One region of the Alkalihalobacterium sp. TH-98 genome, then DNA from elsewhere that is predicted to be linked to it. Evidence: riboswitches for the same ligand, from Rfam matches in the RefSeq annotation. Region 1 holds a riboswitch; each other region holds the start of a gene.

What was found. Region 1 has a riboswitch for cobalamin ahead of AC2VNP_RS13730 ((2Fe-2S) ferredoxin domain-containing protein). Riboswitches for the same ligand answer to the same signal wherever they lie in the genome.
Region 2: another riboswitch for cobalamin. It lies ahead of AC2VNP_RS10340 (acetyl-CoA hydrolase/transferase family protein); the one in region 1 lies ahead of AC2VNP_RS13730 ((2Fe-2S) ferredoxin domain-containing protein).
Region 3: another riboswitch for cobalamin. It lies ahead of AC2VNP_RS21595 (L-lactate MFS transporter); the one in region 1 lies ahead of AC2VNP_RS13730 ((2Fe-2S) ferredoxin domain-containing protein).

Annotation. Positions count from the first base shown of each region.
Region 1 is NZ_JBYCKM010000038.1:73,862-84,701, forward strand. Features, by position in the region: gene speD (adenosylmethionine decarboxylase) at 1-77, opposite strand, end outside; gene AC2VNP_RS13725 (polysaccharide deacetylase family protein) at 219-1,331, opposite strand; gene AC2VNP_RS13730 ((2Fe-2S) ferredoxin domain-containing protein) at 1,447-1,845, opposite strand; cobalamin riboswitch at 2,214-2,426, opposite strand; gene map (type I methionyl aminopeptidase) at 2,495-3,244, opposite strand; gene AC2VNP_RS13740 (GTP-binding protein) at 3,568-6,342, opposite strand; gene AC2VNP_RS13745 (hypothetical protein) at 6,962-7,258, shown strand; gene AC2VNP_RS13750 (hypothetical protein) at 7,414-7,755, shown strand; gene AC2VNP_RS13755 (spore germination protein) at 7,965-9,521, shown strand; gene AC2VNP_RS13760 (Ger(x)C family spore germination protein) at 9,518-10,690, shown strand; gene AC2VNP_RS13765 (GerAB/ArcD/ProY family transporter) at 10,706-10,840, shown strand, end outside.
Region 2 is NZ_JBYCKM010000026.1:168,262-179,101, forward strand. Features, by position in the region: gene AC2VNP_RS10310 (zinc-dependent alcohol dehydrogenase) at 1-139, opposite strand, end outside; gene AC2VNP_RS10315 (hypothetical protein) at 535-657, opposite strand; gene AC2VNP_RS10320 (YwaF family protein) at 710-1,435, opposite strand; gene AC2VNP_RS10325 (hypothetical protein) at 1,578-1,775, opposite strand; gene AC2VNP_RS10330 (DUF6612 family protein) at 1,943-3,658, shown strand; gene AC2VNP_RS10335 (hypothetical protein) at 3,766-3,960, opposite strand; gene AC2VNP_RS10340 (acetyl-CoA hydrolase/transferase family protein) at 3,978-5,258, opposite strand; cobalamin riboswitch at 5,414-5,597, opposite strand; gene AC2VNP_RS10345 (beta/alpha barrel domain-containing protein) at 5,899-7,737, shown strand; gene AC2VNP_RS10350 (type 1 glutamine amidotransferase domain-containing protein) at 7,782-8,306, shown strand; gene AC2VNP_RS10355 (PhzF family phenazine biosynthesis protein) at 8,387-9,289, shown strand; gene AC2VNP_RS10360 (pentapeptide repeat-containing protein) at 9,304-9,909, shown strand; gene AC2VNP_RS10365 (ring-cleaving dioxygenase) at 9,996-10,840, shown strand, end outside.
Region 3 is NZ_JBYCKM010000057.1:31,805-42,644, forward strand. Features, by position in the region: gene AC2VNP_RS21570 (DUF429 domain-containing protein) at 888-1,547, shown strand; gene AC2VNP_RS21575 (ATP-binding protein) at 1,777-3,327, shown strand; gene AC2VNP_RS21580 (YhfM domain-containing protein) at 3,338-3,781, shown strand; gene AC2VNP_RS21585 (sigma-70 family RNA polymerase sigma factor) at 3,886-4,374, opposite strand; gene AC2VNP_RS21590 (transposase) at 4,712-5,008, opposite strand; gene AC2VNP_RS21595 (L-lactate MFS transporter) at 5,215-6,477, opposite strand; cobalamin riboswitch at 6,671-6,865, opposite strand; gene AC2VNP_RS21600 (histidine phosphatase family protein) at 7,173-7,856, shown strand; gene AC2VNP_RS21605 (Y-family DNA polymerase) at 8,211-9,287, shown strand; gene AC2VNP_RS21610 (YecA family protein) at 9,455-10,669, shown strand.

The DNA.
Region 1 (10,840 bases):
TACATATTGAAACTTAGTGATTTTGTCAGGTTGTTAAATCCATGTAGTTGGATACGTTCTTCTGGAGTAAGTGACATCAATCCGTTCCCCCTTAACGTTTATTAAATCTTGTGATGGATCTTGAAAGTCTAACGTACAATACCCCGGTACTTGATGAATTTATACTAGTTTTTCTTAGGTTACCCATTCTTTACTATCTATATCAACCACAATTTTATTTACTGTGATAATAAAGTCTGAACAGTAACAAATCGATACCCTTTAGTTCTTAAGTCATCGATAATCATCGGTAACGCTTCTACCGTTCCATCAAGAAGACGGGCATCTGTTTGGAAGTTATGCTGCAATACTATCCCGCCCGGTGAAATATCCCGCTGGACTATTTCTAAGATTTCATCCCCTGATAACCCGCTCCAATCAAGCGTATCAACAGACCACATAATCGTTCGAAAGCCCATTTCATGTAGAATAAGTGCATCGGATTTGGTTATTGCTCCAAATGGCGGACGAAATAAATCTGGTTTTCTGCCGACCGTTCTCTCCATTATATTTTGAGTCTTTCTTATTTCTTCAATTACTCTACTCGTCATTTGCCGTGGGAGTACAGGATGGCTCCACGTATGATTGGCAATACCATGTCCTTCATTGACGATTCGTTCCATCACATCTGGAAATGCTTCTACTTGCTTACCCATTACAAAAAAAGTAGCTGGTACTTGTTTACTTTTGAGGATGTCTAAAATTTTAGGAGTATAATATCCATCCGGTCCATCATCAAAAGTTAAAGCCACTAGTTTTCTTGCTGGACCTCCACGATAAATAAAATTAGGGGCTGAACGAATATTCGTCGTAATGAAAGTCCGTTCGAGTTGTAGATTATAGGTTGCTCTCATTCCAAATTTCCGGGTAACATCTAGTAATGGCACAAATATATCGCCAGCGAATTCTATCGTTCGCGTCGATAACGGTTGACGTTTCCATTGGCCTGTCGCTCTGACAAAATCATCTGAATAGTTTTGTCCAACCGGTAGCGCAAAGCGAATATCTCCATAGCTAAAAACAACAGAACCATACTCCTCATTCCAATCAACCCTTACCCCAGTATGTTTTAAGAACAAGGACGGTACCATCAACTGACCATCTCTCATAATGTACTTTGTTTTTACAGGCAGATTGTCAATAAAAATAGGTGCTTCTGGTAATCTTGATTCTTGTGCATATGTTTGAGTTGAAAAAGATGTACTAATGAAAATCGCCATTAATATTATACAAAATATTTGCAAATCCACTTTCTTTGCCCTTTTACGATACAACACCATCTCTGATTGCATTTATGTCTCCCCTAGCTTATTAAATTCAGATTAGACGATGTTATATTTACCAATTTACTGCTTATTTATTTAATAAAAACTGTGGAGTTGATGAAAAACCACCACTCAAAAAAATTTATTTTATAATACTTTTAGATACTTTTTTAACACGTTCTCGGTCTTTAAATTCTCCTACAGGAACATCATTGTGCCTTCTAAATCCATTTCCATCAAAGCAATGGCTGATTTTATCTGTCATTCTTGCATCATTTACTAAGGAATTAATAAGATCAGGTGCATCATGTGGAGCTAAATCCTTATACCAGATACCTTGTGGGTAGGAAATTAACACACACTTATCCTGACATCGCCCATTACATTTCGTTCGTGTCGTATGGATCACGTCGTCAAGATTACGTTCGGAAATCTCTCTCCTTACTGCTTGTGTTAAATCCTCAGCTCCAGCCTTATTACAACTACTACCATTACATATCAATAGATGTTGTTTTGTCTCCGATAAATCCCATGTCGCCATTCTGTAACCCCCAGTTTTTTAGCGCTGTTAATTGTTAATATTCAGCTTAAATTTTCAAAAAAAATACTATGAAACTATCATTTTCATTCATGTTGTCCATAACTAGCTTCAATAACAAATTAACAACAGCCTTTTTTATAAAAGAACGATCATCGTTAATCTTCCTTCAGGAAAGGTTACAGGTGAGATGTCTATGTAATTTCTAAAAGTAATCAAACAAAAAAGCAGCTCTGCCCTAAAAAGAGGTCAGAGATGCTTATCATAATCCGAGAAATTACTAGTGGAACATTAGCCGATAAAAAATACGTCAATAAATATAGACAATTGTTCCGCATTCTAACCACTTCCCTAACAACCCCGTAGGTCAAACAGTGATGTTAAAATAGGTAGGTCTCCTGACTTAGGGTATTCCTTCCATTCCTTCCCAGGTATTTCCCAGTGGACTATCTGAAAGTTTCAGTAGTACTAACTACTGATACCCAACACAGTGGCGGGTCCGTGCCGGCATTAAACCGAACTTCCCTATTAAGCTTGTAAAAGCAGTCTTGCTTTTATCTAGCACCTATTTTCATTTATGAAGTTGATGAAGTCTATTAATCGATGACTTGAATTTATAGTAGTCATAATACGGTAAATTGTCAATACTTGTTTATTCTTGTGATGTTAGTAATTTCGGTCCTGTTTTTGTAATCGCTAATGTATGTTCATATTGAGCAGACCATTTTCCGTCCACTGTCCTTGCCGTCCATCCGTTATCGTCCATTTGACTATACCAAGTACCTTCGTTAATCATCGGTTCAATCGTTATGACCATTCCTTCTTTTAGGCGTGGTCCTCTGCCCGGTGAACCGAAGTGTGGAATTTGTGGAGCTTCATGTATTGTCGGACCAATCCCATGTCCTGTAAAGTCTCTAACCACCGAAAACCCTTCTGCCTCAGCATACGTTTGAATAGCATGACCAATATCGCCGAGTCTATTACCGTCTAATGCTTGCTCAATTCCTTTATATAATGAGGTCTTCGTTACATCCATTAACTTTTTCGTTTGATCCGAAACATTTCCTACTGCATAAGTCCATGCTGAATCGGCTAATCCACCGTTTAAATTAATGACCATATCAATCGTAACGATTTCTCCATCTTTTAACGGTGTTTTTCGAGGAAACCCATGGCAAATTTCATCGTTTATTGAGGCACAGGTCGCGTAGGGGTAACCTTTATAACCTTTTTGTTCAGGCGTTGCGTCATTTTTCTTTAAAAAATTTTCCACAAACTGATCAATCTCCATTGTCGTTATTCCGGGTTGGATCAGCTTCGCAATTTCCTTATGACAAGCCGCTAACAACTTGCCGGCTTCTAACATTTGATTGATTTCTCTTTCAGACTTCAATGTAATCATAGGATCATTCCTTTACAAATCAAATAAAATATAACTTTCACACGTAACTACACGTTAAAAACTCATTTATAACCTACAATAATTTAGTTTTCCACTTATGATGTGAATTAAAACATAAGATTACCTATACTATAATTATGCGATTAAATTAGAGACTGCTTAAAATTTTATATAAAGTAATGTTTTAGTCAAAAAAGATGACCTATTGTCGTTGGTCACTCACATTAACTTTTTTAAGCAAAGCAAAAACCAGAGTTGCCATGTGGCAACTCCGGATAAATCTTTACCCTCATTAATATAATTTACATAACTTTATTGTTTACTTAGGTGAGTAGCGGGCTCTTAGAATGATCTTTTTGCATCCATTCGTATTGTAGTAATCTTACTTTAAACAGAGTGATAGGGTCCAGATATTGTTCTGGATTAGCTTTTAATCGTTCTAACGTATTTTTTTTCTGTTGAATATCTTGTTGTTCTTCTTCAATGACCTCATGGATGACATTGAAAGGTTCACTATAGAACATTGTAATATCACGGTTTAGCCCTTTTTCAAATAATTCAAATTGTAAAATAAACTGGTTAGTTACCGTGTTTGCAATCTTTTCATAGTCCTCATTCTCAATAAGCTTCTTATACATATTACATAACATCGTTTTATTTGGACGAAGTGTTCCAAAAAGCTTTCCAGCACTTTTCAATACTAACTGAGACGGAGTCGAACGGTTTAGTATATTCATTATTTCTAATTGAACCCCGTTTGATAACCGGTTAGCATCACGACTCCAATCATCGAGCACTTTAAAATCACAATTTAGCTTCAACCGCTGTCCCCCATACATCCTATTAAAGCCTTCGGTCATTTCCTCCAAGTAGTCCTGACTCAAGTGAAATTCCTCGGTAGCCATTTCAATCCAGCCTTGAATGGCTTTCGAAAATCTCGGTAAAATCGTATGTTGGATATAGTTCTGAATTCTTTCATTCATTTCTTGATTAAGCTCGATATGAATTTTTCGGAAATCACTTTCTTCCTTAATAAGGGCTGAACAATCTCTTAATAATTTAGGGATTGTCATCTTAAGATCTAACTTAATATCTTCCTTAATCGTATGGTAGGAATCTTGAATGACTTTCATTTTTTCTTTTTCTAAGTCACTTAGTTGGTGAACAGCTGCATTTAACTTAGAAACCATGTCTTCTTTCCATAAAATGGCCTCGGTCATTTCGTTTTCCGTTTCTACTCTTCTCTTGAGTAAATAAGTAAGCGCTTCTCGAATGTAAAATAGTAAGCGTTGATTTCGTTGTGAAGTTCGCATTTTTTGGTTAAGAGCTTGTTGAATAAACTCGGTCAATTCTTCCACTTGTTTGCTGCTTTTATTGTGTTTTGAAAATGGGAAAACCTTTGCTTTCGGAAAATCTTCAGACAACCTTGTACGGATTTCTTCTACCATCTTCGTTACTTCTTGTTCATGATAAATTGCATCCGTTTTTAGTAAAAAGTGAACTGGTAAATGCGGAACATTCTCCTGTATTTTCAACAAGAGATCCCGCTCCCTTTCCGTAAAAAGAGTCGTAGCTGTTAGAACAAACAACAATCCATCAGCTAAATGCAAAAATTTATTCTGTTCTTTTTTATTATTTTTAATGGCTTCAAATGTACTACGATCAAAATCAGGAAAATCGATTAAATTTAATTTATTTTCTAAAAGGAATTTGTTGGGCATTTTAAATTGTACGAGAGATGTTTCTGAGGTTGACATATCCTCTTCTTGCTTCATCTCAGCAAAATCAACGAGACTTGAAACCGTATGAATGGCTGTTTCGGTCACCTCACTGATGTCTATCTCTTCATCATTACTATATAAAATAACAGTCGAAGGAGGAGTTGTTCCTATATTTCCACCTATAAGGGAATGAATAACAGACGCCTTGCCATTCCCTGTCATACCAGCGACTAGAAGGTTGTTGGTTTGAATATCTAGTATTCTTCCAACCGCCCACTTCAAACGATGATCAACGTTTAAGTCATGTGTTTTCCCCCACTTTACTACTTCTTCAAACAACTCAGAACTACGCTCGATTTGAGTCACAGGAATTTGCGTCTGCTGTAGAACATACTCTGCTTTTTCAATGATTGTCGGAGATAGCACCTCTTCGAAAATTTCATTCCACGCCATTACAGCTGTTGCTGCGAATAAAGAATCCGAAGCGTCAGCTAGTTGTAACCAGTTCGTAAGTAAGTTTGGAACGATTCCTGTAATTTCGTCCAGATAATATTTACCGTTTATTAATTCAAAATAAGTGTCTTGATACTTAGCTGACACTTCATGCCACATATATGAAGTTGTGAATTCAAGATGAAGAAATAAACGATCAATTTCAGTAAGCCAAGGAAAATAAAACTCATCGCCTTGGTAACTATTCCAGAAAGCAACGACTAGCTTTTCAAAACATTCTTCATTTACATCATATAAAACCTCAAGCAGTTTTGAGAAATAATGAGGTGGGATTTGTTTCGTCAGCCCTTCTTCTACATAACCCCTCAAAATATCGAACCACTCAATCTCCTGCGTACGGATCGCTTCATCGACAGCAAGTTCAATGGCACTGCTCCAATCACGATACTTTTCGAAAAAAGTTCGAGCAACTTTTGTAACATTTGGATAGTCTGGATTGACAGAAACAGCTCCTTTAATAACGTCTGCAGCAAAATCCAATTGACCTTGTTCGTTATAAATTGTAAATAACTTTAATGCCACTTCCGAATTTAGCGTTAAGCTTTCACTATTAACCGATTGATATAAATCAATGGCAGTTTGTAATTGACCTAATTCATAGTAAGCATCAGCCATGTTTTTCCTTGCCCATTGCTCTAAATCATTATGTACCTTTTCCCATTTAAAGATTGCTGCTTCAAAATCTTTATGATGAAAATATACTTCTCCTTGGGAATAACGAATATACGAAAGGTCTACCTCTTCCTTTCGTTGTTCATCTATAAATAAATGTCCTAGGAATTGAACTGGATTTTCTGTTACTTCTTCTATAATAATTAAGCTTTCATAATACGTTTTTTGGATCAGTTGATTTTCTCTGGTCATGTCTATTCCCCCAAATATGATTTTTTAGTCAAAAGAGCTTAGAGCCCTCTTCCCTAATTTCATATCACATTAAACTAAGTATCTTCCATAAATAGTAGCAAATGTTTTAATTACAAAGGTTTCAGTTATGTTTCAATTCCGCGTCAACATATGTAAAATAACCGCAAAATAAGGTTCAGTTAGTGCAGGAGAGATTTTGTAATAGAAGCATTAGTGAGATTTTTTTTATGGACTGAGAGGCCCTTATTTCGTCAAAATATACTAGTTTACCGTTCTTAGCGGACTGAGAGGCCTCTATTTCCCACGATTGTAGTGCAGTTAACCACTTTTCTATAGAATAAGAGCTTCTGAGTCCGTTAAACCTTAGAAAACAGTGTTTTCGACATAAATAAGGGCCCCTGAGTCCGCTAAACTGTGTTCAATGCGACTGTGTCCATTTCTATAGTAATCTCTTAAAAATAACAAACACTTTTAAAAAACTAATCTAGGAACATCGCAAAGAATGTAAAAGTCTATAAGAGAAATGTTAAAGTCATGGTTTCACTATACAAAGCAATTCAACCTGCGTAAGATAGCAATTGTAAACAGAAATTCAAATTCCATGAGGAGGTTTTTTCAAATGAAAAAGCTATTTTTAACAGCAGCATCAACTATTCTTGCCGTAGGAGTTTTAGCAGCTTGTGGAGATCAAGATTTAGATGATCCAACAATGACTGATGAAGCGGACTATGGAACAGAAACAGAAGGCGACATGGGTGGATTTGATGAAGAGCCTGCAATGGATGAAGGTACAGAAGACTTTGGCGGCTTTGAAGACGAGTCAGATGACTTAGAGTCTGATTTAGATATGGGTGAAGAAGAAGATTCATTTGAGTTTGAAACTGAAGAAGACGACGCAATGGAAGACGAAGCTTAATTCTTCAATAAAATGATAAACTGTCTACAACCAATCAGTAGGTACCGCCCTGCTGATTGACTAGCAACTTTTCATGACTCCCCCCACCCGTATCTATTAACGACAAGGATCGTTGGGTACTATGACCAAACTGGTCTTGAAACGGAGGGACAAATATGGATCGTCAATCAAAAAACCAGAGCCATAATCAAGAAGACAATCATTTGCCAAACGAGCATCATTCATCACCACAAAAAGAAAAAAATGGAAAACCTTGGTACAACCAAGGGTGGCTCTGGCTGCTAGTTGCCCTGCTCGGAATCGGTGTTTTGTTTTTCGGTTTCTCTTCTCTTATCGATGAAATTGGAACAACTAATCAAATGATCCAGGAACAGACAGAAACAATGAATGAACAAAATAATGTATTACATTCGATTAATGAAGGTATACATGAGCTTACAGTTACTATTAAAGACGCTATTAGTATGATTAAAGACTCCATTAATGGTTTAGCATAAATGAATTGGTGATGAGGGATACAAAATCAATAAGTTTGGTGAATGTTCTTACAATATAGAAGAAGCGGATGACATTATCGTCATCCGCTTCTTCGTATTTAAACATTTTTATATTAAAAGAAATTTACTATAAAATGGATAAACCTATAACAAGTGAGGTAACCTACGTTTTGTATTAATGTAGACTGAATGATAAAGGTGGAATCAACATGGGTCTTGTTTCCTTTCTCAAGAAAGTCAGGAGGTCACAAAAAAACGTTGAACCGAAATCCTCTAATGTACAGCTAGAAAAAAAGCCAATTGAAAAAAGCCTCTATAAAAATGTCCAATATATAAAATCTACTTTAGGCAATGCTCCCGACTTAGTAATTCGTGAAGTCATCATACGAGAAACTAAATTAAAAGGTGCCATTTTATTTATTGATGGAATTGTAGACGAAAATTTACTTAATGAGTTTTTTTTAACTCCTTTACTTCAAACTGACGAAGAGATTGAAACACTCGATAAACTTGAACAAACAGCGTTACAATTATTGCCTATTAGCAGGGTAAAAGACTTAAATGTATTAATTAAAGAACTTCTCTCAGGGAATAGCATTTTTCTATTAGAAGGTCAAACTGAGGCGATTAAATTAGCCATTTCAGCGTGGGAAATGCGGTCAATTGACGAACCTGAAACAGAAGCAACTGTACGCGGTCCTCGTGAAGGGTTTAATGAATCGTTAGGCGTCAGTTTAACTCTTATACGCCGAAAAATTGTCAATCCTAACCTTCGATTTGAAGTGATTACTGTAGGAGCAGCTACGAATACAAAAGTATGCCTCGTGTACATACACGACTTGGCTTCTCCTCGTTTGGTAAAAGAAATAAAAAAGCGAATAAACAAAATAGAGCATGACACGATACTTGAATCCGGCTATATTGAAGAATTCATTGAAGATGATCCTAGTTCTATATTTCCTACTATCGGTAATACCGAAAAGCCTGATAAGCTAGCAGCAAAAATTTTAGAAGGTCGTATTGGAATACTTGTAGACGGCACACCGATTGCTTTAACCATTCCCTATTTATTTGTAGAGGCTTTCCAAACTGCTGAAGATTATTATTCTAGGCAATACTATAGCTCTTTAGTACGAATTATTCGTTTTCTATCTTTTGGTATTTCTATTAACTTTCCAGCTTTATATGTTGCCACACAAAACTTTCATAAAGAAATGATTCCAACAGAACTCCTTGCTAGTATTGCAGCCGCAAGAGAAGGCGTCCCTTTTCCACTTGTTATGGAGCTCGTCATGATGTTAATTGTCTTTGAGATACTTCGTGAAGCTGGAGTTCGAATGCCCCAAGCAATCGGGCAAGCAATGTCAATTGTTGGTGCCTTAATTTTAGGGGATGCAGCGGTTCAAGCAGGAGTAGTAGGAACACCAACGATAATCATTATCGGGATTACGGGGATTACCTCATTTGTTGTTACTCCATTGAGTGATAGTTCAGCCATTTTACGATTCTTATTTATTGTACCGGCTTCAATTATTGGCTTGTATGGGTTAATAATAGCCAATCTCGTTCTACTCGTTCATTTAAGTAGTATTAAATCTGCTGGTATCCCTTACCTCTCGCCGATTTCACCAGCGGTATTTAATGATTGGCGTGATGTATTTGTTCGTTTGCATCCTAATTTTTATCAAGATACACGGGCCAAGTCTATCCCGTTACAAAAGGATCCGAAAAAATATCGATTTGAACCTGAGGATGAGCAACTATGAAAAGAGCTCTCATAAGTTTAATAATCTGTAGTTTACTTACGGGCTGCTGGAGTTCTAAAGAACTTGGTGAATCTGCCTTCGTTGCTGCAGTCGCGATCGAAAAAGAGGGAAATCTATTTACGCCAAAGCTCCAATTTCTACAACCTACAAAATTGGATCAAGGGGCAACTGATGCCCATATCATGATTGCCTCTGAGGGTCTATCCGCCCACCAATCACTACGTTCAGCAATTAAAGGAGTTCATAGAAGAATTTATTTATCTCATGCCCGGACTTTTGTAGTTAGTACCGAAATCGCTAAAGAGGGGATATTTCCTGGCCTCGATATCATTTATCGTGACCAAATGTTTAGGCTGACCAGTTATTTATTTATCGCTGACCAACCAGCAACTTTACTAGCGTTACCTTCTCCAGTAGACCCTCTTTCAGGGATTAGTTTAGCCAATGGGATAGAAGCGGCTGAGGATAGTCATCAAAGAGCTATAACACCTTCTCTTAAAGAGTTTATGGAAATGAGTTATGAACCTGGCCGTTGTGCTTATGTGATTAGATTAAAAAAACATACCGACGAAGCTCAAAAAGAACCGCATATTGATTTGGACGGGACAGCCATTTTAAAAGAGGGAATTTATGTAAAAGATATTAATGACATTTTGGCGGATGCTCTTCGGTATTATCGGAATGAAGCAGGCAATGATACATTTACTATGCAAGTTCCTAATGGTGATGACTGGTTTGCTTTAGAGCGGTTACGAGCCGAAACTTCAATTAAACCAACGCTTCAAAATAATGAGCTGATCATAGATGTTTCCGTAAACACAATCGCAAATATCAATGAATGGCATTCGAGTATGGAATTGGACGGACACATGTTTGAAAAAATAGAAAAAGCGTACTCAGATGAACTTCAAGCAAGAATGGAAAAACTACTAGTAAAAATGAGAGAAGAACCTGTTACAGACGTACTCGGATTTGGCACACAAGTGCGTCGTCAACTACCAACCTATTGGAAACAAGTACAAGACGATTGGGATACTGCTTTTAGTACAGCAAAAGTTAATATTACAGTCGAGACCAATATTGAGAACTTTAATTTGATAGAAAACACCAACAGAGAACCAAACCAAGGTCCACCCAAGCGATTTCAGCTTCCTTGGATTAAGAATTGAAGGTGATCATAACTTATGCTACAACGACGAGCTGTATTTTTTTTCTTATTTATGAGCTTACCGATTATGGCCCATGTCCTGCTCCTCCCCATGCTTTGGGATATATCGGGCAGGGATGTATGGGTTGCTGCGATCATGTCCGCACCCATA
Region 2 (10,840 bases), on a different contig from region 1:
TTGGAAGATTTGGTTCTTGAACTTCACGTAACCGTAAACAAGACAGACGTGGATGCCAATAGAGAGAAGGCTTCCACCTTCCAACGACTTTGCTAAAGACATAGCGTGGAATACTATAATCAAACTGTAACGATTTCACAAACCCACCTCCTGAGAAGCATGGATATACTTTCCTTAGTATCTAATATTTTTAACATTACTCCCAATTTTATGCAGTGAGGGAGAGAAATTTTACCAATAGTAGTTATCCTATTATATATAGTGAGATCGATTAATAATTTTTGGGTTAGGGATTCGTAGTATATTTGGTCGGTGGGCATTAACTTTAAGTGGAGAGGGTAAGGGCTTTTTACAAGGTTTTGATGATAGAGTGTATGATGTCGTAAACGATTATTGTTATATGTGGTTACGGTATAGTGAGGATGGGATAATTTGATATGGTAAAGGGGAGTTCGTAACAGAATACTGAGAGGGATTGTTTGTTGAACTCCACCTTAAGGAAGATAAATGGGAAAGAAGTGAATTAAAATTGTATTACAGCTTGGCAGTTGGGTCACCGTGCTCATCGTAGCACCATTCATCATTAAGAAGGTGTTCGTACTCTAACTCAAATAGTGCGATTAAAAAGGTAGATATTTGTTCAATAATCTTATTCAAGTTGAAAACCTCCTCTAAAATATTCTTATTAATTTGTACAAAAAATCTCAATTTATACATGAGGAGTTGATGATTGTAATTTTCTTTTCAGGAAAAAAGGTAAGTAAAGGAGAGTAAACATGAAAATGACGATCACTTCAAGAGATAGGATATACCAAGGGTACGGACCGAGCCAATCAAGGATGCTAGGGTTATCGGGTTTTCTCGCTAAAAACATATAATTAGCACCTGTCCAATAATTTACCCAAAAAGCAATAAATGCAATGCTGTTTAGAAAAATGAATGATTTAACGGCCGATTTCCATGTGACAGTAAATTTTTGTACCCAAATCATGTAGAGAATAGCAAGAATAATGGCAATGTGAGCAATAAAAAAATGTAAAAATCGATAGTGTGGAAATGTGTAAAACAATTCTGGTGTGATTAATGCTTGCAAGGCACCTCCAATACCAAAAAAATAAAGGACTTCAAAGATACGATAAGAACAGGTAATGAGCATGATGGAACTTAAATAAATGCTAATTGTACAAAGTTGCAGTGGTAAATTGAAACGGATATCCCACAAGCCAACAGCAATACTCCAAAAAATAATACTAAGTTCGGAAAGGACAAGTACAGCGAGTATCCCCCACCGCACATGAGACATGTAACTCTTACGTCGATGAACAAACATCCAAACGATAGACAGTGCAAATAATAGTAATGAGGCTGCGTGGGCAGGAGATAAAAATACCGTTCCCTTCATATACGCTGAAGGCTCAAAAAACTCCACGATCATGAAGCATACCACCTAGTTATAGAATATTCAGCAGAGGGTACCACGTACCTTCAGTCATTTAAAGTACTAATAGTTTAATGTTTTAGTGTATAAACGGTGCCAGGTACCTTTCTAAAGGTACCTGGCACCGTTCGGTTTTGGTTTATTGGCTGGATGAGTTTTGTTTGGTTTTTTTCTTTTGACGTTCTTCTTGTTCTTCGAGTTTTATGTCTTCTAGTGGTGGTTCATCAATTGGCATAATCATCTGGTCTCGCTTTAACTGCTCGTCCCAATCTTCCTTAAACGCATGGGATCTTTTGTTTCGTTTTTGGAGTTCTAGTTCTTTTTGTTTATTTTTCATCACTTATCCCTCCTTATTCATCTGTACCCGTGAAAAATTTGTAGTAAACATTGGATTTTGTGGTATTATTGAAATCTAAAAGAGGATTTCTATAGAGTTTTATCTAAATTGAATTATACGGATTAGCCGTAAAAATAAGAGTGACGAGGACTTTGAAAGGGGAATACATGCGTTTTAATCATTTATTTATAGCTGCTTTGCTACTGAGTGTCTTAGCATTCGTTGTTGCCTGTGAGGAAGATAGCGAGCAGTTAACACGAGAAGAAATTTTACAACATTCGATTGAGGTAATGAAGAAAATTGAAACTTATTCCTTTGAAATGGATGCCATTACGAATGAAGCAGATATGGGGACGTTAATCTCTTACTTAAGTGGAACAGCAAAAGTTCAGCCACCCGAAGCTCATATCGAACGGTCATCGAAAATATCAGGAACGACAATGAAGTCAGAAGTCTATATCACAGGTGGAGAAACGTACTTTTTAATGGATGAGGAAAGTGACCTGTGGATTAATGTATCACCTAAAATCCATGCGCTTGAGCCAGTAGAAGAAATTGAACTTATATTAAAAAATATCGATTTATTCCATTTTACAGAAGATAATAATGGCTACCGTTTTTCTATTTCCACTAATGAAGAGGAAATGTTATCTTTATGGAAGGGACTGTTTCCATTTTACTATGTGATGGATGACCCGCTCTTTCATACGATGATCCATTCGATTCGAACAGAAAATGGTCCTACTTCATTTACTTATGAAATGATCATCGATAAAGAAACGTTTCATCGGACGTCGGCAATGCTGGAATATACCTTTAATTTGAGTATACTCGATGTGGATGCTGAAAATGATGAAGTTAAAAATAAGATGATAGAAACATTGTATATTTCTTATAATGCATTAAACGAAACAGATGAGGTAACGGTACCTCAAACGGTGATTGAAAATGCAAAAACGTACGGGGATATATTTTTAGGTGATCGTGACCTGTTAGAAGAGCAAACTGGATTTCTTACGGGAGAAAAAGGAAATAGCGATGGAAATCACTTAAATGGATCGTATTTTGCAACCGATGGCGAAGCTGTTTATTATTCCAACTGGATGCAAGAAAGTGGAATTTATAAATGGACAGATGGACAAGAAGAAAAGGAACTTATTTCTGATGTACTAGCTAAAGATTTAAATGTAATGGGAAATTGGCTGTATTATTCAGATGAAAGAGACCGCTTCAACGTATATCGGATGAAAATAGACGGAACAGAAGTAGAAAAAGTATCAGATGACTATGCGATAGATTTACGTGTAATGGATGGTTGGATCTTTTATAAAGCTAATAATCCATTAAATAATAAACAATCTCTCTATATGGTTTCTGAGGACGGTGTAAAGATTCAACTGATCGATGATCTTTTCCGATATAGCATTTACGAGGATCAAGTCATTTATCAAACAGAACCAAAAGGTATCCTTTATGTCGTTGGGGTTGATGAACTAGGGCAGACACATCCTCCAAGAGTGATTGATTATCCGGTCAGAACGTTCATAGTGGAAGACGATTGGATTTATTTTGAGAGCGCATTAGATGGTGCTAAACTATATCGTGTTCAACTCGACGGAACAAATACAAAACTATTATCGACGTATGAAAGCCAAGGGTTTAATGTGGCCGGAGATATTTTATATTTTACAAATGTTACAGAAGATCATAGTTTATATAAAATTGATTTAAACACGTTAGAAGCTGAAATGCTCGATGAACGTGGATCACATATTCATATTATTAACGATCAAATTTATTACTCTAAACATATAAGTGCATTGCAGCTTGGCTGGTTCCAGATGAATCTTGATGGAACAAATATGGAGCGTGCCCCGTTTTAACTTATAAGAAGTAGTGATTTACTTAAAAATGAACGAACACTCAAAAAAGCGACAAAGGAATCAGTCTCCTTACGTCGCTTTTTTACCTCTTTATAAGGTTAATACACTCAGTTAGCAAACTTCCAATGTTCAACGGCTTGTTTAAATGCCGCGTCTAGTGAGTCGATCTGAAGGTTAAGCTCTTCATTCTCCTTAAGATCGTTTTTCAAACTTTCATAGCTTTCTAGCAATGTATTGAAGTTGGGGTTCGTTACGAGAACGCCTAGTAAATGATTTAAATAATATTCTGTATAGTTTTCCACGATATAACCCTCCTTGTTTAAAGAAATCCCATACGCTGAGCGGTAAAAGTAAGTTCCTCACGAAATCTAGGGTGGGAGATGTTAATTAATGCCCTTGTACGTTCTGAAATGGTTTTGTTTCTTAGGTGGGCCACACCGAATTCCGTAACGATAAAGTCTACATCGTTTTTAGAGGTTGTCACGACAGATTTATCATGAAGATAAGGAACAATCTTTGAGATCTTTTCGTCTTTAGTTGTCGAGTGTAAACAAATAATTCCACGGCCATCCCTACATAGTGTCACACCTTTTCCAAAATCAGATTGACCGCCAGATGAAGAATAATAAGTTCCTTTCACCACTTCTGAATTACATTGCCCTAAAAAATCGACTTCAACAGTACCGTTAATCGTTACAAACTGTTCAAATTGAGCAATTTGCTTAATACTGTTCGACTCATTAACCGGGATCATACATAGGGCAGGGTTTTCATGCATGAACTGGTAGAGTCTCTTGCTGCCAAAAGCAAAGGTTGCCGTTGAAATTCCTTTGTAAAAAGGTTTATTTTGATTTGTTATTGCGCCACTTTCGTATAAATCTACTAAACTATCAGGGAACATTTCGGTATAAACACCTAAGTGTCTAAAGTCCTTCAAGTGCTCCATTACGGCATTTGGTATGGACCCAAAACCTATTTGGATTGTATCTCCATCTTTAATTAAGTTAGCAATATTTCGTCCGATCGCTTTATCTTTTTCAGAAATGACCGGTTTCCCAGTTTCAGCTAACGGTGAGGTGTGTTCTACAATGGCTTTAACTTGGGATATGTGAATTTGATTTTTACCATACGTTCTTGGCATATTGTCATTCACTTCAACGATAATTGCTTTCGCATGGTTGACCAATGCTGCTGTGTAATCACAGTTTGTACCTAAGGAAAAATAACCTTCGTTATCAATCGGTGACACTTGAGCGATAATGATTGGATTTTTGACTCTTGTTTTTAACATCTTTGGCAAGTTCGAAAAGTGGTTAGGTAAAAGATCAATCATCTTTTTAGTATAAGCTTCCCGTTCATGTGAATTTAAAAACATGGATACAATTTTGAGTTTTTCTTTTGCTAAAGGTACGACTTTTCGTAGAGAGAGCATTTGATATAGTGTATTATTATCTAGGCCTTCAAATTCCATTAGTGCTTCTATTAAAGCTGGCGGTTCCCCTACAGCGATCGGTGCTATGATCTCATCACCTGGTTCAATTAATTGAACGGCTTTGTTTGCACTCATTACTTTTTCTTGATAGGTTGATAGCATTAACATTCGGCATTCGCTCCTTATATGTTATCTTTTATGTACGTAAATAAAAAAACACACTCCCATATGTCAATGAGAATGTGTATGTTTTAGGTCGAATCCATTGCTATCACAATTAAAGCTTCCATCCAAAACACCTCCCCATCCTCGTGGGTAAATAACAGTGTTGCTCTTTAATGGCAGGTCTCCTGGCTTCGATTCAACACATGCTTACATCCTTCCCATCTTAATGACAGTGGACTAATTTGTACGCATGCTCATCGTTACAGTGGCGGGACCGCATCGGATTTGCACCGACTTCCCTTTTAAACTTGTTTAACAAGTACCATAAAGCACAATATTCTGTTGTTGGGTTTCATTATAACACTACGTTTTCAGAAAAAACAATCAGTAATTTTTTGATGGTTTATAAAAATTGAGTAAACCTGTTTTAGATAATATATAAGAATACTAGTTATATCGTGTATAATTTGGTAAAGGTCCATATTTGGATTGTATGGAAGTAAATGCACCTTCAATAGCAGTAGCAGAAAGCGTTGGTTTCGAGCTACATTATTAATATACCGTTTATGAATTTCCACTTACATAGAAGTAATTGAGCTTGCTGCTTTTAAAAAGAGCTACCTTAAAGAAAGGAGGGAGAGTAATGCCTGATTGGTCCTACCATGTCCTTTTTAAGCCGTTACTGTCTAGACTATCACCTTATCATTCGAGAGAGTTTATCCATAGGGGAATGAACCGAATATCGTCAATCCCCGGTGGACCTCATTTGATCAATTTCCTCGGAAGAGAAGAGTCCTCGCCACTACTGATGAAAGAAGTAGACGGGAATCTACTAAGTAACTCGATCGGTTTCGCTGGAAAAGTAGACCCGTTACTATCTGGAACGAAGGCGTTTACGAATTTGGGATTTGGATTTATTGAAATTGGACCGGTAACAAAAGAGCCTTATTTAAAAGGTGAATTTCCAGTTATTCATGAAAAAGCTAACTATATAGAATTTACCCAACATTACGAATCTATTGGTTTAGAAAAGACGTTGGTGAAGTTAAAAAACTTGCAACGAAAACAACCTGTTTTTATTCGAATAGCTGATAGTGAAGATAACCAACCTGCGATCATGAATGCGTTAGAAGATCAGGTAGATGCATTTATTCTAGAGTTCAACCCAAGTGTTCCAATTACGTCCTATTCAACGAAAAAACCGATTTACATAGCAATCAAATCCAATCAACTAAATGATGAAACGTTCCATTTAATCAAGGAACAGTTCAACGGGATCGTATTAGATGAACAGCCACACAAAGACGATCAGTACAATTTAACGGAGCATTTAAAAGCGATCCAATATTTAACAAATCATAATTTTAATAAAACAATCATTACCGTTGGCGGGGTGACTGAGCCTGGGGATGCTTTGACTTTACTTCATGAAAATGTAGATTTAATCATGCTCTCTGGCGGGTATGTTTTATCAGGACCAGGTCTGCCGAAACGTATTAAAGAAGCGCAACTTTCAGAAATGGAAAACATTAAAACGTCGCATCAAGGGTGGCTGTGGTATTTTTTATTTGGATTATCGATTATGATAGGTGGGCTTATTACACTATTCATTAGCATGTCGGCAATTATTCTTCCGTATGATGAATATTTTTTAGAAATGGACCGAGGAACGATTTATGCGTTTAATGAGCGGATTCTATATTTTATGGCACACGATCGAATGACTCTCGCCGGAACGATGATCTCAGGTGGGATCGTTTATATGGGGCTAGCGAGGTATGGTATACGTTTTGGGTTGAAATGGGCAAAGCAAGCGACGGATGCTGCGGCTATCATTGGATTTCTAGGTATTTTCCTTTTTATCGGGTATGGCTATTTTGATTGGCTTCATCTAGTATTTTGGCTTGTTTTATTGCCCTTCTATGTTGTAGGTTTTGTGAAAACAAAAGAAATGAATGGTACACCAAAATCAACCAATCGATCCAATCATACGATTTGGAAGCAAAGTTTATTCGGTCAGCTAGCATTGGTTATTCTTGGCTTCTCATTTGTACTAGGTGGTTTTATTATTGCCTATATCGGAATAACAAACGTATTTGTCGCGACAGATCTAACTTACATTTGCATGCCGCCTGAAATGCTTAACCAGTTTAATGAGAGGCTTATTCCTGTAATAGCTCATGACCGAGCAGGATTCGGTGGCGCATTGCTTAGTGTCGGGCTGTTAATTCTGATGGTTGCGTTATGGGGTTTTCAACAAGGAAACAAGTGGGTTTGGTGGATGTTATTCATTGGTGGAATTCCAGCTTTTACAGCAGGGATTGGCGTTCACTTTGCGATCGGATATACCGATTTTGTTCATCTCGTCCCAGCTTATTTTGCACTTGGATTATATGTTGTTGGATTGCTTTTTTCGTATTCATTTTTCCATTTAAAAACTGAAATGCCTAGAGCGTCTCATTTGCATTCTCTATCGCAATAGTAGAAAATAAAACCAGTCTACTACTTGTCAAAGGAGGAAATGAATTGAAACTAGAAGGAAAAAAGATTATTCAACTCGTTAGCGATGACTTTGAAGATTTAGAGTTATGGTATCCGGTTTTACGCTGCCGGGAAGAAGGGGCAACCGTACATATTGTCGGTGAAAAAGCGAATGAAGAATACATCGGGAAGTATGGTGTACCGATCGTAAGTGATATGGCTTTTGATGAAGTAGATGCTGAGAAATATGATGCAATTCTTGTACCTGGTGGCTGGTCACCGGATAAATTAAGGCGTTATGAAGATGTTTTACAGATGGTACGAATATTAAATGAGCAAAACAAGCCCATTGGACAAATTTGTCATGCAGGCTGGGTATTAATCTCAGCGAAAATTTTAGATGGGAAGACGGTTACGAGTACACCTGGAATAAAAGATGATATGGAAAATGCAGGGGCTACATGGGTAAACGAGCCAGTCGTAGTTGATGGGAACCTCGTTTCAAGCCGCCGTCCACCGGATTTACCAGATTACATGCGAGAATTTATTAAAGTAACATCCGAAAAATAATATCACGTTAACTTAAGATACGATGCAGTTCTAGTTGGGGTTACTGGAGCTGCTTTTTATTTGAAAAAGAGGTGCTGACTATGAAAGAAATTCAAGTTTACCATGTCGATGCATTTACGAACGAGCCCTTTGGAGGAAACCCAGCCGGTGTTGTCCCTGATGCAACTCAATTAACAGAAGATGAAATGCAGAAAATCGCTCGTGAGCTAAATTTATCAGAAACTGCATTTTTAATGACGACAGAAGATATAGATGTGGACTTTCGCGTGCGCTTTTTTACGCCAACTCAAGAGATTGATTTTTGTGGACATGCGACACTTGCCGCGGCTTGGACGATGGCAACAGAACATGGATGGTTAGACCGTGCTACTTCTATCCATTTTAAAACAAATATTGGAGTTGTACCGATTGATTTTATTAAGAAAGGTCAGGAACTTCAATCTGTCATCATGACGCAGGCCACACCGCAAGTCAAAGATATTGAAACAGACTTCGAGACCATTTGCGAGTTGATTGGTATATCAGTAAGTGAAGTCGATGCAAACTACCCGATCAAACTTGGATATACCGGAAATTGGCATTTACTCGTTCCGATAAAAACTCGAAAGGCCATTGATGCAGCTATGCCAACCATGGAGCTTTTAAAAGACCATAATATAACACGAGGAATATGTACGACGCACCTTTTTACATTCGACAGTGAGGAAGCAGATTTGAAGCTATATACACGTGATTTTGCGCCAGCTGTCGGAATTGCGGAAGATCCTGTTACAGGGTCGGCAAATGGTGCATTAGCAGGTTACCTTTTGTTAGAAAACATACTAGACAAACATACTGAACATGACTTTTTGATTGGCCAAGGGCATGCTTGTGGTCGTCCAGGTCAATTACATATAAAAACAACATCGAATGAAATTGGACCGGTTATCCAAGTAGGCGGAAGTGCGGTTTGTACAATAAAAGGCACATTAAGGTTGAGATAGGGGCTCTTTGAATGATGGATACATTTATCGAGGAAGAATTTGTTGAGAAGGATTTTACAACGGTAGAACTTCGCGAAGCTGAATTTGCAAGTTGTGTTTTTATCCGGTGTCGATTTCGAGGCTGTCACTTAGAAGAGATCGCTACCGTTCGCTGCCAATTTATAGACTGTGATTTTACAGGGGCACACTTAAATGCATCTTCCCATAACGGTTCATCTTTTACGAATTGTTTATTTAGTGCGGCGAATTTATTTGTAGCTGTTTTTAGGGAATGTAAAATGACAGGAACTGATTTTGCAGAAGCGAACTTAGACGGTGTGACGATCGATGGAGGGGATTGGTCGTATACGAATTTACGCTATGCCAATTTAGCGAAGCAGAAGTTACGAGGAATTAAGCTAGCTGAAGCTGACCTGACAGAAGCGAATTTAGAAAAAACAGATTTAAGAAATGCTGATTTAACGAGATGCAGACTGAGTAAAGCTAAGTTAAATGGTGCTGATTTACGTGGAGCCAATTTAGAGGGTGTTGATTTTAAATCCATGGTTGTAAAAGGAGCACGAATGGATATGAGTCAAGCGGTGTCCTTTTTACGATCTTACGGAGCAAAAGTCGAGTAATAAAGGTCTAAAGCAGTATTCTTTACAGTCAAAATGTGAAGTACTAAACTAAACGTAAGGTAAATGAAGGAAAGGCGTGACACACGATGCAATTAAAACCGTTAAAAGGGCAACATCACGTTTCAGCCATTACAGCCGATGCGAAAAGAAACTATAATTTTTATACGAAAACATTAGGAATGCGCCTCGTTAAAAAATCGATTAACCAAGATGATACATCGGTTTATCATTTGTTTTATGCAGATGAACGAGGAAACCCTGGCACAGACTTAACCTTTTTTGAGCTGCCTTATGCAGGACAGACGCATTACGGTACAAATAGTATTAGTACGACGTCACTACGAGTTCCAGGTGATGCCTCTTTAGACTACTGGAAAAAGCGGTTTGAAGAAAAGAACGTCGAACATGATGAGATTTCTGAACATACAGGCAGAAAAACATTAGCGTTCCGTGACTTTGAAGGACAGCGGTTAATGCTCGTTTCAGACGAGAACGATGCTGGTGTTGCTGGAGGAAAGCCCTGGGATGAGGCTCCAGTGCCTACTGAACATGCGATTTATGGACTGGGTCCTGTAATTTTAACTGTAGCAAAAGCAGACCGATCTGCTGAAATCCTGACCGAGCTTTTAGGTTACCGAGAAAAAGGCTCGTATCCTTCGCTAGTCGCTGGACAACCGGATGTAAGAGTGTTTGAAACAGGTGAAGGCGGATCAGGGGCAGAAGTTCATCTAGAAGAACGCACCGATATCCCGGTAGAAAGACAAGGGCGAGGCAGTGTCCACCACGTCGCTTTCCGAGTGGAAAATGAGGAGGAATTACGTCAGTGGGCTATTTATTTGAAACAATTGCGAATACCGAACTCTGGTTTCGTTGAAAGGTATTATTTCAAGTCATTGTATTTCCGTGAGGCGAATGGAATATTATATGAACT
Region 3 (10,840 bases), on a different contig from region 1:
ACGGGACTTTGTCTATTGAGTTTTTTGCGAATTTAGGGAACTGTTAAGGACTATTGAGAGAATGGGTGTAACTAAAAGCCCCGAATGGTTTGCGCTTGAGGAAAAATCTAGGAGAACTGAGTAACCAATAGCCCTGATTGATGTGCGGGAGAGGGAGGGGAAATTTAGGAAATACGTGAACGAAACGGCGCGAATCGTGAGCGGCAAAGGGAAAAATTAGGAGAATACATGAACGAAACGGTGCGAATCGCGAGCAGAAAAGGGAAAAATTAGGACAAATCGTGAACGAAACCGTGCAAATCGTGAGCGGTAAAGGGAAAAATTAGGAGGATGCGTGAGCGGAACAGCATGAATTGTGAGCGGTAGAGGGAATATTTAGGAGAATACATGAACGAAACGGTGCGAATCGCGAGCAGTAAAGGGAAAAATTAGGAGAAATCGTGAACGAAACCGTGCAAATCGTGAGCAGTAAAGGGAATAATTAGGAGAAATCGTGAACGAAACGGTGCGAATCGTGAGCGGTAAAGAGAAAAATTAGGAGAATACATGAACAAAACGGTGCGAATCGTGAGCGGTAAAGGGGAAAATTAGGAGAAATCGTGAACGAAACCGTGCAAATCGTGAGCAGTAAAGGGAAAAATTAGGAGGATGCGTAAACGAAAAGTCGTGAATGGCATGCGGTAGAGGGAATCTCTAGGAAAATCAAGCAACCAATAACATGAGTTAATCCAACCATAAGAAAATAACAAGAGAAACCGTAAACCGTTACATTCTATTATCCTCATAAGTTTAAATTTACAACTATATTACTTGAGAGAGAAACTCAATAAGCCTAAAATCAATATATACCATTAATATATACAGCATAAATAAAAGAGGAGAATATTATGATTGTCATTGGCATTGATTTATCCGGTCCTAGCAACCATAAAAATACTGTGATGACAGTGTTTGAAACGGAAGGGACTCAATTAAAGTTTTGTAAACTGGTTAGAAACGTAAGTGACCTTATGATTTTAAATGAAGTGATCGCACAAAGTGAACGCGATGAAATCGTGGTTGGTATAGATGCGCCTTTATCTTATCAAGATGGGGGCGGTGATCGAGAAAGTGATCGACTGCTCAGACAGTTTATCATTTCTTTAGGCATGAAATCTGGTTCAATTATGGCACCGACCTTCAATCGAATGGTGTATCTTTCGCTGCGCGGCATTAAGCTTAGTCGTGAAATAGAAAGGCTGAGGACGACGAATCACATCTCAATGGTAGAGGTTCATCCAGGAGCTGTTATTGGCTCGAGACTTCCACAAATAGAAATAGAACGGATTTTAACCTATAAACAGAATATAGAGGAGCGCCGCAATTTAAGAGGGTGGTTTTATAAGCAAGGGATCCTCGGGTTACCAAACTATATCGAGGATGAAAGTCATACGATTGATTCCGTTGCCGCTGCTTTGGGTGCTTGGCATTGGAAGGATCCCGCATTTCAACCTCAATGGATCTATCTCGCCAACACCCCCCTGCATCCCTATGACTTTTGCTGTTAAAAAATAGACCAATGTGCGAACAGGTAAGAATATCTAAATATAGTAAAATAGATACATATAATTACAATTTATTTATTATCGTGATATGATTAAGTCTTAAATAACATTCAATTACTAAGTGTTCAAGATAACTTGATATAGATAAAGCACTGTATTGAGTTAAAATAACAAATACTATTAGCGTTAGCATCTAAATATAATTCAAACTTTAAAAGGACGGAAATAAAACATGGTAAAAGATTATCTTGCTGAGGTGAAAGCTCGTTGTCTTGAATATGGCCTTAACCCGAATGAAATTCCTTCATTTGATAAAGTATCAACAGAGGAATTGACGGCAGTACACCAGCAATATGCAGATACATTAGCCGTCATAAAGGAATTTATTAATAAATTTCTAGAAAAAACAAAAGGAATCCCATTATTAGTGACTGTCACAGATGACAAAGGCACGTTTATCGAATATATGGGTGACGAAAGTTTAAGTGCTACAATCGTTGAACAAGCTGGCCTGCAAAAAGGGATCCAATTTACAGAAAGAAAAGCGGGCGTAAGCTCAGTGCTTGCGGCAATCGAACTTCAGAAACCCATTCAACTGTTAGGGGCCGATCATTACCACCATTTTCTTCATAGCGCGGCATGTTATAGTGTGCCATTATATGTTAATGGTAGATTGATAGGGACGGTTTCGGTTATGACGTTTTTAGATTTTGGCCATCCGATGATCCTGACGACACTTGAAACGGTTGTTGATTCCATTCAAAGAGAACTAGATTTACGTGAAGAAAATCGTTATTTAGATAAAATGAATCAAATGATGTTAGAGCAATCTAATATCGGGTATATTGTCATTGACAAAAAAGGAAAAGTGGTCAAAGTTAATCCGAAAGCTAATTCATTACTATCAAGAGTGCAAAAAGAGTGTCGCTACATCCAGGAAATTGAGCCCTTAAATGACCTTTACAATCAATTTAAAGAGGGTAAAGCGATACAAGATTACGAGATAATCATTCAAAACCATAAAAATATCATTTGTTTAGTTGATTATTTTACTTTTCTAGAAGGTTGTTTAATCCAGATTCATGATATTACAGAGTACAAAAAAACAGAATCCTATATCCAAAATGCAGAAAAACTATCACTTGTTGGCCAATTAGCAGCAGGGGTCGCGCATGAAATAAAAAATCCTTTGACTACATTAAAAGGATTTATACAGCTAATGCAACAAGATCTGTACAAAGACTCGTATACACCTGTGATGCTTAAAGAAATTGAGCGCATTAATGAAATTGCTAATGAATTTTTAGTACTATCCAGGCCAACTGTACTCTCAAAAGAACGGTATGACATCAGAAAATTATTTGTAGAAATCGATGTTTTATTATCTAGTCTAGCCATCCAAAAAAATATAGAGTATAGACAGAACTTTAAAGAGATCCCACGGATACATTGTGACAGGAACCAATTAAAGCAAGTGATTATTAATCTATTTAAAAATAGTGTAGAAGCGCTAGATCAGAACGGACAAATTGAATTGACTGTTAGACCCTATGACTCACAAAATATTCTAATTCGTTTAGAAGATAATGGACCTGGTTTTCCTGAGCAAATACTTCATAAATTGGGCCATCCCTTTGTAACAACAAAAGAAAACGGCAACGGTCTAGGGATCATGGTGTGTAAGCGAATCATTGAAACGATCCATATGGGCCAGTTAAATATGTACAATAAAGAAAACGGCGGAGCAGTTGTCGATATAATCCTTCCAGTGAGTGGGGATTAAGGAGTACACTATGAGAATGAAAATCTACTGTACTTTAATTTTATTAGTTAGTCTCATCCTGTTGGCTGGCTGTCGTTCACCCCAGGTAGAAACAATGGATTTACTAGATCAAAAAATAGGGACAATCGAGATATCCAAAACGATAGAAACGGGTGTCATTAATGGTGATGACCTCGCAACGTTAGAAGACCAACAATCGATAAAGATCGTTGAAAAAACGATTCGGTCAGCCATACAAAAAACTTCTAATGTTAACGTCAAAGAAACGCTCCCTGATTTTAATCTCATTGTAAACTATAAAAAAGGGTACCCGAGTCATCCGATTCATGTCTGGCTTGGAGAAGAGAGGGAGGAAAGCACACTCACCTACATCTTTGGTGAACTGGAAACCTACATGACTTCGCCAGAACAGACCAATGAACTGCGACAACTTCTCTTGACCATAGAGCAGTAATCAAAACAAAAGCCTTCACTTTGTTCAATCTCCGTAAAGTGAGGGCTTTCATTATTTCCTAAATTATAAACGTAAGATACATTAAACGGTATCCCATACATAAATTACACAATCTTCATTTTCAATTTTTTGATCGCCGCTTTCTTCCAGCTTCTTACTGTATGGACGCTGACATTGTAATCTTTTGCGATCTCAGATGTCGTCTTCCCTTCTAAAATCGTCTCTTTGATCCACGTCTGTTGCCGTTCTGAAACAGTCTCCATGTAACATTCGATAATCTCAACCTCGAGCATAGATGCATTCCGTTCATCAACGATATAATGAAAACTTTCATCTGTCACATGATGTCTAGCAGCATACGTTTTTTCTTTCGATAATTCGGTCAGTAATCGCCCGCGGACGGTATGAATAGCAAACGTAGCAAAATTGCCTTTTTCCGGATCAAAACGTTTGTACGCTTCCCATAACGCGATCATTCCTAGTTGGTAATAATCATCATAATCTTTATGAATTTGGAGCTGTTTTAATTGTTTTTTCACGATCGGGGCATAACATTCAATCACTTCATCAACTGTTAATTGGCTTTCTACCACAAACATTCTCCAATAGAAAACGCGCGTTCTCAACTATTCCGCCGGTACCTTTAATTTAAAAGATTACTACAATACGGTCACACTTTAAAAATTCAGGGTTGACCAGTGAAAATTCAAAAAACGCTTAGTGAAATTTGAAAAATGGACAGTGGAAACGAAGAAATCAACGTTTTTATTAGTAAATGAGAATTCAAGTGAGCGATAAAGATGCAGTAAAAAAAGGGGGTATCATAAAAGAAACAGTCATCAAAAGAGATTGACAACTGCACACGAAAGTACTATTCAATTGAGAAAACATATTATCAAACTGTAGTGAATATCAGAACAAGTAAGCTCATCAGGATTGAGTCTTTTCCTCTTGAATACTCCTCATAATGACATAAACGAAATAAAGTCCCAAGTAAGATCCGGTTAATAAGAATAGCGGGTTAAGAAACAGTGCATGTATGTTCGTCATAAAAACAGTATTATCTCTTAGGACCGTATAGATTGCAAAAGAGGCTATATTTCCAAACGTCAATGCAGCAAGCAAAGCTAGCGAATGAAACAGTATACGAATTTTTGTCCACTTTTTTTGAAGAATTATCATAACAATAGGCAGCACGATACTAACAATTAATATAAGGACCTTCATCTAGCGATCACCTCTGCTTTCAGTCTAGTCGATTTTAGATAAATATAAACCAACTGAAGAAGAGAGGTTTCACCTCTTTACCCGTAAATCTTATCTTAGAAAAGATACTATAACGAACACAAACAAAGGATAGATGCATAAAATGACCTAATATATAGAAAAAGCTGGTCCAAATCGCAGTGCCATTTGAGCCAGCTCACTAATGATTAACCTACACTCTGTTCTTGTTGTTCGCGTTCTCCTTTTCGTAACTTCATAATATCATGACGCAGGAAAAGCGAAATAACAAAAGCTAACATGATCATCCCAAGAAAAACGTAAAAGACAGGAATATAACTTCCAGTTGTCGCTCGAATATTGGACACTAGTAACGGGCCTAGGATCCCTCCAAGAGACCATGTCGTTAGTAGATAGCCGTGGATGGCCCCGAGCTGTTTTGTTCCAAACAAGTCACCGATAAAGGCAGGGAGGTTCGAGAAACCGCCACCGTAACAGCTGACCACTAATAAGATGAGCGCCTGGAATAGTAAAGCACTTGTTGTAAATGGCAACGTAGCAAAAGCAATAATTTGAATGATAAAAAAGATGATAAATACATTATGACGGCCTAGATAATCTGACGCTGCCGCCCAACCCAGTCGACCGCCACCATTGAAGATCCCCATAATTCCAACCATTGTTGCTGCAGCGGCTGCCGATAATCCTACGACATCTTGTGCCATCGGTGAGGCAACGGAAATCATCATAATACCAGCACTAACGTTAATAAGCATCATTGACCATAACATCCAAAAATGTTTCGTTTTTACTGCTTGTTTGGCTGTTAGTTGGCGTAGATCTTTCTTTATCGTTTTTTCACCAGTCGATATTGCCTTAACCATACTTTGAGGCATCCAACCAGACTTTGGTGGTTCAATGTAGGAGGCACCTAACATCATTAATAGGAAATAGGTAGCTCCTAAAATATAAAATGTGTTCGTGATTGTGATCGACTCTATTAATATAGCTGCAACAGGAGCTGTTGCTAAAGCACCCGTACCAAATCCAAGAACGGCCATACCCGTCGCTAATCCGCGACGATCGGGGAACCATTTAACGAGTGTAGAAACAGGTGAAATATAACCTATTCCTAAACCTAAACCACTTAATAATCCGTATGTAAGTAGGAACAAAATTGAAGAGTCAAGAGCAACGGCAACACCTGAACCCGCTTGACCGATACCAAATAAAATAGCCGCAACAATGGCCGATTTTCTAGGGCCATTTCTTTCTACAAAATTGCCAAATAGGGCGGCAGACATCCCAGCAAGTGCCATCATAATCGTAAAAGCTAATGTAACGTTCGTTTCTGACCAACCGACCGTTTCCGTCAGCGGCCTTTTATAGACGCTATAAGCATAAGCCGCCCCAATCGAAAGGTGTATCGCAATGGCTGAAAGAGCCATTAACCATCTATTTTTTGTTTTCATATAGATCCTCCTAAACCATTAGAAAATAAGATAATTAGATTACAACCCTCCTTATTTGTATATAAAAAAATAAAAACTCCCCTTAAGCAGGAGAGTTGAACTTGGACAACACGAATAAAAGGGTTATCAACTGACAAACAAGCAAATAACCGAATTTTTGCTGCGTATCCAAATTCTCCATCCCCGAAGAAATGTGGTATTGCTCCAAAAGGCAGGTTTCCTGACTTGTGCTTCCACCTACTTTGACCCTTCCCACATCGGCGGCTTCTACCACACTAATGCAGTGGAATATGTCATTTCGTCTACACTAACAGTTGCGGGGGCAGCTCTAGATTTTCACCAGATTCCCTTTTAACCAGATTATGGCACCTTTTAGACAGATTATTTTGTGAATTACGACTATTAAAACATTAATCTCTTAATTTTGTCAATTTTTTGTCTGAATTTGTTTCCATACAAACATCTCTGAATCATGATAAATTATAGCTAAAAGAATTGTAGTGATTTAATTCTCTAAAGAAATTAGAGCATATTTCCGGCATGACAAATGCACGGGTAGAGGAACGATAGCATAATGATAGCTTCTGCTATCAGCATGCTATCATTATGTTACAAAAAGCGACAAACAAGGACTTTCAAAGGGAATTGCGCATACAATAGACCGACGCAATACTTCAGAAAGGAGAACGATGAAAATGGCTGATGTCACAATTGGTGGAACTAAAGTGCCGGATCTAAGACCACAAATGAACATAAAAGAAAACGCGCAAACAACTCTCAACGCAACTCATTGGTTGACCTCTAATTCACCACTATCTAAAATGGTTGTGAGTGATCGCGGAAACGATTTTTTAAATCTACTACTTGATGGTGGGTTTATTTTTTACGTGAGACATGCTGAAGCTACGGTTGGAGTGGACCAACCTTATTTAAATTTTTATGATTGCACTACTCAGAGAAATCTCTCCTATATTGGGAAACAGCAAGCGATTGTTTATGGGGAAACCCTTCGTAATCTAGACATCCCAATTGAATACCCAGTTATAGCAAGTCCATTTTGTCGAACGACAGAAACTGCAACTCTGGCGTTTGAAGAGGAAAGTATAGCGATCATTCCTTTATGGGCTGAAGTTTATCGTTTAGCTGAAATTTTACATCCTATTGAACAAGATCGGATATTGCGTTCAGTCACGTCTGTTCTTGAACTTCCACCTTTACGTGGCACAAACAAAGTGATTATCGGTCACAGCTTTCCCGAGAGCGTTGGGCTAGGGAGAATTCCTAACATGGGTACTGTCATAATAAAACCTTATGGAAGAGGCTTAGGATATGAAGTTATTGGTAAGCTATCTTTACAAGATTTACAAAGTCTGTCATAAGGGGGCCCTCTCACTATTAAAATAAACTGGATTTCACGAAACATCTAATTGTACAATGAAAAATGCACTTATTCGTTGAAAGAAAGAGGTATTTGTATCAAACGGATCACATTACTCTATTTCCAGAGGTGAGACAGGCTCGTTTATTGTCCGATTTGTCCTCTTTATTGTCCATTTTTTTATTTTATTGTCCGGATTTTTAATTTATTGTCCATTTTTTTATTTTATTGTCCGAATTCACCATTATATTTGCGAAAGTGTGACCAGTGACTTCTTACATATCCAGCTGACAATATCATGAGCTAAAAATATAACCTGAGTCCACTAGATTTCGAATGAAAGGAAGGGGAAAACATGCCTACAGGTAACCGGACCATTGCTTTAATTGATATGAATGCGTTTTATGCGAGTTGCCACCAAGCACAAGACCCTGCTCTTCGAAATCAACCGGTTATTGTTGGTGGAAGTCCAACGAACAGGTACAAAGGAATGGTCATTGCAGCTAGTTATGAAGCGAAAAATCAAGGGGTCTATACGACGATGTCAGTATATGAAGCGCTAAAAAAAGTCCCAGAAGCGATTGTCGTTCCACGAAATCATCCGTTGTACTCATCTTACTCCAGCAAAATTATGGAGTTTTTAAGAATAATCGGACCGACGGAAGTGGCTTCGGTCGATGAAGCATATGTAGATTTGACAGATCGTGTGGACAAGGGCACCTCACCGCATACGATTGCCACTTATATCCAACAAACATTGTGGGAGAAATTACATTTAGGCTGCAGTATCGGGATCAGTGATACGAAGTGTTCTGCTAAGATGGCGGCAGATGTGAAAAAGCCATTCGGATACGTGCACTTAGAACGGATGCAATTTTGTAGTTATTTTCATCCGCAAAAGCTCAGCAAGCTTCATGGCTGTGGAAAAAAGACAGAAGAGAAGCTTAATAAATATGGCATTTATACCATTGGGGATCTTGCCCAAACCGATTCTCTGCAAATCAAGCTCATCCTTGGCTTAAGAGGAGAAGTCCTCCGTAACAATGCATTAGGAATTGGTTCTGATGTGGTCGATACGGATCGTGAAAAAGGCGATAAAACGATCGGTAAAGAAAAGACATTTTCTCAACCCACATCTGACGCGGATCAACTACTCGGAAGCGCCCGTCCCATGATCGAACTTCTTTGTCAGAGACTTAAGGAAAAACAGTTACGTGCTAGCACGATTGCTGTTGTTTATAAGACTGAGAGAGGCGGTGCAAGTCATTCCAAAAGCCAAACGCTCGCCGACTCGACATCAGAACCAGATCAGGTGTATACAATCGTCGAAGATTTGTATGACAAGCATTTAGTCGACATTCCTCTTTGGTTATTTGGCGTTCGTTTAAGTAACTTTGAGGATGCAAACTACGTCCAATTAAAGCTTTTTTAATCATTCCACGCTTATTATTGAAATGGATTGAATGGGGTGAAACGACCTCTTTATGTTCGATCAACTGGTTAAAAATCGACATTATGGTAAAATAGAGAACGTAGCTTAATAGACATACATAAAAAACAACAAAGTATCACAGAGAGTAAGGAGATTGTATAGAAAGTATGGATATTCTAACAAAAGAAGATTTATCATCAATTCTAGCAAAAGAGACAGTTGACAACGCACAGCAGCAAAAGCGTGAACAAAAACTTTGGAAACAGACGGAACTCCCGTCAACATTACTGAATACGTTAAATAGTTTACCTAAAACAGAGCTTGATCCCATTCGGAAAAACCTTCAGGTGAAAAATGCTAGTTCATTGAAAAAAGCTGAGCTTGCGACACTTCTTGCTAACGAAATTCCTTCAATGTTTAACGAAGTTTTATTACCGTTAGATCAAGAGCGTTATAATCTACTGCAACAGATTGCAAACGAGAGTGGATCGATACTAAGCCCAGACCTTTCAATAGAAAAAATTGAATGGTTAAAAGAAAGAAGTCTTGTTTTCCCTGGTCTTTACAACAAGGAAAAAGTTTTATTTTTACCAACTGAACTTATCGATCTATTTAACAACCTTAACGGCGCAGAACTTGAGACAACGATTCGACGCAACACCGAATGGGTTCGTCTCACGCATGGATTACTTTATTATTTTGGTGTGATGAGTGAGGAGTTACTTATCGGAAAAATCCAAGACCTTACTGGTCAAACCGTCGATCCTGCTGAGTTTAAACATGTCATATCATCAGCAGCCGATTATTATGGGCAAGTTCAACTCTCAGATTACGGACTCCAAGACTACCGTGTAATTGATCCGAAAAAAGTAATCGAAAAGCAAAATAAAAACTCAGATCTCGACTTTTTTGAGTTTACAAAAGGTCAATTACTAAGAGCAGGTAAGCCCGGAATTGTACAAAAAAGCTCAGCATTAAACGACTTGGTCAACCTTTTACTAGAACAAACGGACCTAACAGCTGGTAGCGGGGATCAATTAGCCGCGCAAATTGTTTACATGATCAACACAGACGTACAACTAACACTAATCACTGAATATGTACAAAGTAAGGTAGTGCTCTCTGAAAAAGTGTCGCAACAATTGTCTGAGCTACTAAAAGAAGTAAAGAACCAAACGCGCCTATGGGAACTAAAAGGACATACGATCAATGAAATTACGCCGCCAGAAGAGAAAAATGTAAATCCTTTCCCTACGTATACGGTAGAGTCACTGCAACAAAAAACAAATGACATCCATATTAAAAACCTAAAGAAAATCGGTCGTAACTCACCTTGCCCTTGTGGAAGTGGAAAGAAATATAAAAAGTGCTGTATGAAGTAATTTTTAGAAAAGAAGCAGGCATTTCATTAAAGTAACCCAAAATAAATTTGAGAAACGCATGAGTTTTCATACGAGAATGGGTGCTTACACCCATTATATCAATGACGGCTATCAGCTCCTATTGGCCGTTTTCATTTAAGATTATACAGTTAATGGACGCCAACATTCATG